3 regions of the Iodobacter sp. CM08 genome follow, and region 2 is predicted to be linked to each of the others. Evidence: predicted binding sites of a transcription regulator. Region 2 holds the regulator's gene; each other region holds the start of a gene.
The links. Region 2 encodes FNR, which switches genes on or off when oxygen is low (the NO sensors DNR and NnrR bind a similar motif). Its sites were predicted from a motif close to TTGATNNNNATCAA; they were not measured.
Positions count from the first base shown of each region.

Region 1 (3,283 bases), on a different contig from region 2:
GGCGGAGGGATTGGTAAGCGTATTGAAGATGAAAATGGCAACCAAGAATTTATCTACGGCATGATTATGGCCGATTCGCATGAGGACCCACAGTTGCAAGTAGGGTACATGAGGCTTTGGTTTTGGCCTGTTGCGGGCAAATTATCTGTGGGAGCGGGCATGTCGCTGTCTCTGATTTCACGTCAGGATGTAATTGGTGGGATTCCTTTTCCTGCACCATTACCTTTTCTGGCGGTGCGTTATGGCAAAGCTTCGGTCATGGGTACCTTTATCCCCCGCTTGAATGGTCAGCTTAATAACGGGAACGTTGGCTACTTGTTTGGCCGTTATGAATTCGATTAATTTTTATTGATGCTGGGATTGGCAAAGTGCCTGCTGGCAATTTGCTCTGTATATCGGGCTGTTACGAATTCGATTAATTGGAAATCTGCAAATGAATATTTTAGTGATTGGCTCGGGTGGCCGTGAGCACGCTCTGGCTTGGAAGATTGCCCAATCAGAACGTGTAGGCAAAGTGTTTGTCGCCCCAGGTAATGCGGGCACCGCACTAGAAAAAGATTTAATAAATGTTGATATCACTACAACAGCAGAACTGATTGCCTTTGCCAAGGCAGAAAACATCGCCATTACCGTGGTTGGCCCAGAAGCGCCGCTATCCAATGGCGTGGTCGATGCTTTCCGTGAAGAAGGCTTAAAAATCTTTGGCCCAACTCGCGCAGCGGCGCAGTTGGAATGGTCTAAAGACTTTGCCAAGGCCTTTATGCAACGCCACGGTATTCCCACTGCGGCATACCAAACCTTTGCAAGTAGCGATGAAGCGCACGCTTATATCAAAGCGCAGGGCGCACCTATTGTAATCAAGGCTGATGGCCTAGCCGCAGGTAAGGGCGTGGTGGTGGCGATGACGCTGGATGAAGCGCACGCTGCGGTTGATTCCATGCTTTCAGACAATAAATTTGGCGACGCGGGCGCGCGCGTAGTGATTGAAGAGTGCCTAGTTGGTGAAGAAGCCAGCTTTATTGTGATGGTGGATGGCAAAAATGTACTGGCTATGGCCTCCAGCCAAGATCACAAACGTCTACTAGACGGTGATGAAGGTCCGAACACCGGCGGTATGGGTGCGTATAGCCCCGCACCTGTGGTGACACCCGATGTACACGCCAAAGTCATGCGTGAAGTGATTATGCCTACCGTGCAGGGCATGGCGAAAGACGGCACAGTATTCACGGGCTTTTTATACGCGGGCTTGATGATAGATGCGCAGGGCAATCCTAAAGTGATCGAATACAACTGCCGCTTTGGCGATCCTGAAACCCAGCCAATTATGCTGCGTTTAAAGAGTGATTTTGTCACCTTGCTGGAGCATGGTGTGAATGGCACGCTGGATCAGATCGAAGCCGAGTGGGACCGCCGCGTGGCAATGGGCGTGGTAATGGCTGCGGCCAACTACCCAGAAACCCCGCGTAAAGGCGATTTAATCTCTGGCCTGCCAACCACTGCTTTAGAAGACGGCCATGTATTTCATGCGGGCACTACGCTCAATGAACAAGGTGAAGCCATCACCGCCGGTGGCCGTGTGCTCTGTGTAACCGCCTTTGGCGACAGCTTTAAAATGGCGCAAAAACGCGCTTATCAAATCTTGGCAGGCGTGTCATTTGCAGGCGCACAATACCGCAGTGATATCGGCTGGCGAGCGATTAGCCGTAAGTGATATTTAAATCGTTAGAGAAAAAAGCCATGCTCTTGCATGGCTTTTTTCTTGCCCTAGGATTCTGATACAGATCAATAAATGGTTGGGCTTGGATTGACGCATTATTTTGTAAGGGTGAAGATGTTGTAACAAAAACCGTTCTCATTGCCAAAACCATGACACTTGCTGATCTCCCTCTGAATACCCTTGCCAGAATTCTCTCCACCCAACTTTCCCCAGATTTAACTCAGCGGCTTGCGGCTTTGGGCCTGCATGCAGAGCGCGATATCGAGGTGATTCGCCGTGGTTTTCTTGGCGGGCCTTTGCAGCTGCGTGTGGCCAGTACCGAGTTTATGCTGAGGTGGGATGATGCCCGCAAAATTATGGTTTCGGTTTTACCACAGGCAGCAGCTGATCTGATTGCGGTGGCGGTATGAAGCGCGTTGCCTTAGTGGGAATGCCGAACACCGGTAAATCAACTTTATTTAACCGCATTACCGGTGGCACGGCCCGCACGGCCAATTGGCCAGGGCTGACGGTGGAGCTGGCTTCTAGCCGGATTTTGCTGGGCGGCGCTATGGTGCAGATGATTGATCTGCCTGGGATTTACGATTTAACGGGGGGAGCTGAGGATGAGCGGATTACTCAGACTTTCCTCAACCAAACGCCTTTAGATGCCATTTTATTGGTGCTGAATGCCACTCAGCTAGATAGACAATTGGTGTTGGCCTTGCAGCTTAAAGCCCTTGGTGCGCCGCTGATTATTGCGCTGAATATGAGCGATGAAGCCAAGCAGGCAGGGGTACAGATTAATCTGGCAGGGCTGGCTGAAGCGCTGGGCTGCCCCGTGTTAAAAATTAGCGCTAAACATGGCAATGGTGTGGCGGAGCTAAAAGACGCGCTTAACCGGCTGATCAGTAGTCATACCCCGCAGCAAATTCAACTTAGCCATGCGCCAGAATCGCACACCCTGCACCGAGCCGAGGCGCAGCTCTACACGCGTTTTATTCAGCGCCCCGCTATTTTACCGGCAGGCCCAACGGCGCTGCTGGATCGCTGGGTGTTGCATCCCTTGCTGGGCTTGCCGCTGTTTGTACTGATGATGTTTTTCCTTTTTCAGCTGACTTACGCCATTGGCGTGCCCTTACAAGATTTGATGAAAGGCGGTTTGGAGTGGTTTAAAACCGATATTTTACAAACAGCCACCGCTTCTTGGCCGCCTTTCTGGTCGGGCTTTTTGGTGGATGGGGTGTTTGATGGCCTCAGTACGGTACTGACTTTTATTCCGATTATTTTCCTGTTTTTTTGTCTGATGGCGATTATCGAAGACTCAGGCTATTTCTCGCGTGCGGCTTTTATGATGGATGGCCTGATGGCGCGTCTGGGCATGGATGGCCGTGGCTTTGTGATGCTGATGATGGGCTTTGGCTGCAATGTGCCTGCGCTAATGGGCACGCGGGTGATTCGGGATAAAAAGGCGCGTTTACTGACTATGCTGGCGATTCCTTTCTCGCTGTGTTCGGCACGTTTGCAGATTTTTCTATTTTTAAGCGGCGCATTGTTTAGCCCGCTGCAAGCGCCGTGGGTGCTGTT
Region 1 is NZ_JAWQUO010000001.1:123,107-126,389, forward strand. Features, by position in the region: gene R6242_RS00545 (hypothetical protein) at 1-342, shown strand, start outside; gene purD (phosphoribosylamine--glycine ligase) at 434-1,711, shown strand; gene R6242_RS00555 (FeoA family protein) at 1,867-2,127, shown strand; gene feoB (ferrous iron transport protein B) at 2,124-3,283, shown strand, end outside.
Region 1: the regulator FNR is predicted to act here: its motif matches at 1,773-1,786, upstream of R6242_RS00555 (FeoA family protein).

Region 2 (3,283 bases):
ATCTCTGTACTTGCAGATGCGGCACTTAGGCCAAGTAAACAGGCCGACATGCTGGTGATGACGCCAAATAACAGGCTTTTTCCTAGCCCCGTCACGGCGGTGCTGAGGGAAAGGTGGCTTAAGCTTTGCCTGATTTCTGCAAGCACCCCCGATTGAGGGGTAATCAGCGCGCCACTTAACAGGGCTGCAGCCATAAAGTAGCAAAATAACAGCACGCAGCTTAATCCTGCGGCAATAATGCGCGGCTGGATTAAATACCCCCAAACGGAGATGCCGACCCGCTCTAGGGTGCGTAATTCGCCGTGTACTTTCATGGTGGATAATTCTGTGGCCATGGCCGATGCGCTACGCGCCGTAAAAATGAGCCCCACCATCAGGGGGCCTGCCTCTTGCATGGCGCTGATCATCAGTACATTCATCGCCTTAATACCACTTTGGCCAAAGTTGCCTTGTACCAAGGTAACGACCACCGCGCCAATGGCCGCGCCCGCTAAGCAACTTACGCCAAGAGATTGAACGCCAGAGAAATACAATTGGCGTAGCAGCACGCGATACATGGCCGCTTTAGGCCGTGCTTTGATTAGGGCAGACAACATGCGTGGCAAGATGTAATAAGAGGAAGTGTGAGTATAGAAAAGCAGGCTTATCTTGCTCAGTTAATGTATTTGCGCTATTAAGATTTTTGAAAGAACTGTATCAAAAACTGAGCTAATGCGGCGGCAGGTTCGATATGTGTCGGTAGCTGAAACGGATTAAGTTGAGGGTGAAAAGCGTGGTGGACTCGCCCTTGGCTGAGGGCTAAGTATTGCTGGCAGAGTGGATAGAGGGCTTGCCATTGCGTAGTTTGTAATTCAGCCAGCTTGCTTAAATCAGCCTTGGGTGATGGCTTGCCATTGGGGAAAATGACTTTCCAGCTTTCAATCAGTGGCTGCAGCATGATGTTTTGCAAAAGGGCTAAAAAGCTTGCCGCGCCAGGCCCTCCGGCGTGCAGCCAATTTGCTGATCCTGCGGGAGCAAGGGCATCTAGTAAGGGGGCTGCGTAAGCGAGGGCTGTAGGCTCGCCACTGGCGGCTAGCATCCAGCCCAATTGAGCGGCGCATTGAGGCTCGCCAACTAAGGCAAGGTCAATATGTTGCCATTTTTGTGAATGGGCCCAATGAGCACTGGATAAATAGTGTTCAACGCTCGCATGGCCTGCCGTAAGTAGCAGCCCGTCAGTGGGTAGCGTGGGGATTTGTGACTGCATGCCAATGGGGAGCAGCATAAGCTGCGGCACTGGCACGGTATTTAGCCTAGATTGCAAAGACTCCAAAATGGCCGCAGGGGCCAGAAAGAGGACTGGTCCAGATGGAGTCATAGGCATGGTGGCTTATTGTTGGCAGTTGTTAATTAATTGTTTGAGTGCGGGAGCATCAATGATTTCAATCAAACGGTTTTGTACCTTAATTAAACCATTTTCTTGGAATTTAGATAAGGAGCGGCTCACCGTTTCAAGTTTAAGGCCTAAATAACTGCCGATTTCTTCACGGGTCATACGTAAATGAAAGCTGCTGGCCGAGTAGCCACGGATTGCAAAACGCTGCGACAAATTAAGTAAAAACGCGGCAATACGCTCTTCAGCCTTCATATTGCCAAGTAAAAGCATAACCCCATGATCGCGAACGATTTCGCGGCTCATCAATTTGTAGAAGTGATGTTGTAAGGCGGGAATGCGGCGGCTGAGTTCTTCCATGTCGGTAAAGGGCAGCTCACAGACTTCGCTATCTTCTAAGGCAATGGCATCGCAAGTATGCTGGTCTGCACTCACCGCATCCATACCCATTAATTCGCCCGTCATATGAAACCCAGTGACTTGTTCGCGGCCGTCTTCTGAAATAACGCTGGCTTTAAAAAAGCCCAAGCGAATCGCAAATAGAGAGCGAAAAGGCTCACCCGCACGGTACAGCGCTTCACCCCGTTTGATGGGTTTGGATTGCGTGATCAAGGTGTCCAGTTCATGCATTTCATCAGCAGACAGCCCAATGGGTAGGCATAGTTCCCGCAAGCTACAGTTCACACAGCTTTGGCGAAGATGTTTAAGACTTAGGTCGCGAACTGGAATGTGGGGTGTCGTGTTCATGGGATCATTCAATCTATGTACTCGTTATCACCAGTTGCACGGATTTTGTCGCGACTGTGTTGATATCGATCAAGGTTATGGAAAATGAATATGGGCAAGCTGCACGCATACGTTCATAAGGATGAAACATGTTATTTCAGGATAATGCTACTGTATTACAGTCACTTGATTTTGACCGAGATCTAATTAGTCAGCATAGCGGCAAGGGGCCAAGGTATACATCCTACCCCACTGCGGACCGATTTGTTGCAATGGATGCTCAACGCTATGAGGAGAGTGTTCGTCAGCAACAACCAGGTACTGTGATTAAACCTTTATCTCTGTATTTTCATCTGCCTTTTTGCAATACGATTTGCTACTACTGCGCCTGTAATAAAGTCATTACCAAGGATCAAGGTAAGGCGGATCAATACCTAGATTATCTACTGAAAGAAGTGCAAATGCAGGCGGCATTATTAACGAATCGTGGGCGTGCCTCACAGCTGCATTTTGGGGGGGGGACGCCCACATTTCTGAGTGATGTGCAACTGACCCGTTTAATGGAGGGGATTCGCAGTCATTTTGATTTAAAAGCCGATGGTGAATTCTCCATAGAAATAGACCCACGTAAAGTGAATGCAACCACCGTGGCTTTATTGGGTAAAATTGGTTTTAATCGGATGAGTGTAGGGATTCAAGATTTTAATTTGGCGGTGCAGCAAGCAGTTAATCGAGTGCAATCGGAGGAAGAAACACGCGCGGTGATTGATGCCGCCCGTGCTAATGGTTTTAAATCAGTCAGCATTGATTTGATTTATGGTTTGCCGCATCAAAGCCAAATGACGATGTATCAGACAATAGAAAGGGTGCTCACTCTCCTGCCAGATCGCATCGCGCTATATAGCTACGCCCACTTGCCAGAGCGATTTAAACCCCAGCGGCGCATTGATGCTGGGCAGCTACCCACCGCAGAGGGTAAACTAGATATCTTACAAAGTAGTGTTAAGCAGCTGCTCGCCGCAGGTTATGTTTATATCGGCATGGATCACTTTGCTTTACCTAATGATGCACTAGCGATTGCGCAGCGTCGTGGCGCGTTGCATCGTAATTTTCAGGGGTATTCCACCCATGCAGATTGCGATTTGATGGCTTTTGGGGTATCAGCAATTGGCAAAGTAGGGCGTT
Region 2 is NZ_JAWQUO010000006.1:72,886-76,168, reverse strand. Features, by position in the region: gene R6242_RS04740 (ABC transporter permease) at 1-596, opposite strand, end outside; gene R6242_RS04735 (hypothetical protein) at 674-1,357, opposite strand; gene fnr (fumarate/nitrate reduction transcriptional regulator Fnr) at 1,370-2,119, opposite strand; gene hemN (oxygen-independent coproporphyrinogen III oxidase) at 2,248-3,283, shown strand, end outside.

Region 3 (3,283 bases), on a different contig from region 2:
TAATGCGGAAAGACCAAAAGATAGGCGCTACATTAGGAATGGTATCCGCAGCCGCTGCTTTAATTTGGGCAGGCGTTGCATCAACCACATTGCTGGTGTATTTCTTTAGCAATAAACCAAAACCTAAATCTGCCTTATGCGCTTCAAACAAATCATGCGCCGATTTATCCCCCGCTTTTAAACGCGTTAATGCACCATAGGCTTGGATACCACTGATAATTCTTTGCTCGTATTCTATTTTTAAGTCTTTAATGCCTGTGACTTTTTCAGTGGTTGAGCGGGTGGCAATTAAGCCCAGCGCATAAGGAATACTCACCTCATAATCTGTACGCTCTTCTTTTTGATTAGGAATACCAAATAGCGTCAGCGGTGCAGGTGCTGGATGGGTATCCCATTGCCCTTCCATAGCGGCCAATTTTACTTTTTGCACTTCGCCCGTGGTGTAGCCAGATTCATCGCCTAAAACAATGACGGATAAAATGGAAGCAAGGCCAAAAGCCGATGCAATAGCGAATGAGCGCAAGGCAAATCCAGTATCTCTGGCTTTTAATAAATACCAGCTCGAAACCCCCAGTACAAACATGGATGCCGCTACATAACCCGCCGCCACCGTGTGTACAAACTTAACTTGGGCGACTGGGTTAAAGAACACCTCGGCAAGGCTGACTAATTCCATACGCATAGTAATGTAATTAAATTCTGCACCGACTGGGTTTTGCATCCAGCCATTAGCAATCAGAATCCACATAGCTGATAAATTAGAGCCCAATGCCACTAAGAAAGTAATGCCTAAGTGCTGTACCTTGGAAAGCCGATCCCAACCAAAAAAGAATAAACCCACAAAGGTAGATTCTAAAAAGAAGGCCATCATGCCTTCAATAGCAAGCGGCACACCAAAGATATCGCCCACATAATGCGAGTAATAGGCCCAATTGGTGCCAAATTGAAATTCCAGCGTTAAACCTGTGGTCACACCCATGGCGAAGTTAATGCCAAATAACTTTCCCCAAAAACGCGTCATGTCTTTGTAAATGACTTTGCCCGTCATGACATAGGCGGCTTCACAGATCACTAAAATCCATGAAAGCCCCATGGTGAGCGGAACAAATAAAAAATGAAACATCGCGGTTAAACCAAATTGCATACGCGATAATTCCACCACTTCAGCAGCGGGAATCATAAAGACATCCTTTTAAGGGTTAATTCTAAGCAGGGCTCAGCGTCACTTAGGCAATGGGCTGGATGCCGTACCCAAAAAGCGCTCGCTCATCATGGGCTGTGGCACCAACATATGTTTGGCGACAGGCTCAGAGAAGAAGCATTTCCAGATGGCAAATAACAAGGCCATCTTTATCAGCAGCACCACGGTGATCTCCTGCCACAAAGGTAAACGCTTGTTGATTCGCATCTTTTATTCCTCTCGGTTGCCAGGGCGAAAATGCCCTGCGAAGCTCAATACTTTTTGCACTTTTGAACCTAAGCGCATTAGATTTTCTAGCGTTTCTGGGGATAAATGCTGCACTTCATCAAACCAGCCTGTGGCCAACTCAATCAACTCATGCATTTCACGCATACGCTTTTGTGCGTGCTTATCTTCATCCGAAGTAGCCTCATCCATCAGGGCATCACGTAGCAAGGTCAGTGTTGGCTCTATCTCGCGTTTACGTTTTTCTTCGACTAAAGACCTAAAGATCTCCCACACGTCTTTTGGCGTTTCAAAGTAATCACGCCGATCGCCTGGTTTATGCACTAGTTTGCAGAGCTTCCACGACAGCAACTCCTTCATCCCCATACTGACATTCGAGCGGGAAAACCCGAGTTGCTCAGCAATTTCATCAGAATTTAAAGCCTTAGGCGAAATAAACAGCAACGCGTACATTTGCCCCACGGTGCGATTAACCCCCCAGCGGCTACCCATTTCGCCAAAATGCAGCACAAAACGCTCGTTGATTGGTGAGAGATTCATGGATTGTTCCAATTTTCAGTAATTACTGAAATTATAATAAATTCTTTGATTTGAAGCAATGCAAACCTAACTTGGCCGAGGTATGCCGCGCGGGTTTCATACTTGACAGCAGCAGAGATATTCTTGATTTGGGCGCAGCAAGCCCCCATGATTACGCCTTATTTGGGGGTATACAAAATGCAAAGCCGTATCGAAGAGTTATTAGAAAAGGTGATTTTTCAGAGCAGGTGGCTACTTGTGCCTTTTTATTTGGCACTGATCTTGGGGCTGGTTGCGCTGTTTGCCAAAATGCTCAAAGAGCTCTTTGGCATGTTCAACACGCTAATCACGGGGGACGGCAATTTAATTATTGCCATTTTAGGTATGGTGGATGTGACTTTAGTCGCCAATCTTTTGTTGATTGTGATTTTTAGTGGCTATGAAAATTTTATTTCTAAGCTCGATATCGCTCACCAATCTGTCGACAAACCCTCTTGGATGGGCAAGGTGAGTTATGCAGATTTAAAACTAAAGTTAATTGGCTCAATTGTGGCGATTTCTGCCATTGATTTGCTCAAGGCCTTTATGAATATCAAATCTACAGACCATACCGAGCTGGCATGGCTGATTGGTATACATCTGACTTTTGTTGTATCAGGCGTGTTGTTTGCTGTGATGGATAGAATTGCAGCGGGAAGCCCAAAGCACTAAAAAAGAGCTTGGCTTAAATGCGTTAAAATAAGCCGAGCTCTTCTTTATTATATAAAAATAACAATAGAATTGATTAAAAATTAAGCGGACTATTTTTATCTATATAAATCAGCCATCTAATTGACTTATCCACATCTTATCCTTAGTTTGGTTCAGCTTATGGGTGGATAAGCGGCATGCCAAATAAATACCACAGACTAAATTAACGTGGCCTTGGCCGCGTATTAAACTCATCGTTTATGCGCTGTTCATTACGTAATTCTTTTTGCATTTCGACGCTTAAATGGCGCTTTTTTAAAGCCTCAAAGGCTTTTACTTTTTTTTCACATTCAAGCCATGCATCCCGCTGGCTTTCATAGATCGCCAATAGACGATTAATATCTTGCTGCTGTGATAATGCCACATCATCGAGCTTGGCTAAAAACAATTGAAAATCACGCCACTGCGAAATGCCCATACCGCCTTGGCCGTTATTTAACAATTTTGCTCGGTATTCAACCCGATATTGATCGATTTGATCCAGCTTACCTTGAGCACTCAACCAAAGCGCCTGCGAAGCTTGCATCCGCCGTGCCGCATCTTCACGGGCATCCATTGCCAGCTCTAATAAAAAAGCAAACCGAAACT
Region 3 is NZ_JAWQUO010000011.1:26,899-30,181, forward strand. Features, by position in the region: gene R6242_RS07835 (cytochrome ubiquinol oxidase subunit I) at 1-1,180, opposite strand, end outside; gene cydP (cytochrome oxidase putative small subunit CydP) at 1,223-1,408, opposite strand; gene R6242_RS07845 (GbsR/MarR family transcriptional regulator) at 1,412-1,966, opposite strand; gene R6242_RS07850 (TIGR00645 family protein) at 2,114-2,656, shown strand; gene fliJ (flagellar export protein FliJ) at 2,859-3,283, opposite strand, start outside.
Region 3: the regulator FNR is predicted to act here: its motif matches at 2,012-2,025, upstream of R6242_RS07845 (GbsR/MarR family transcriptional regulator).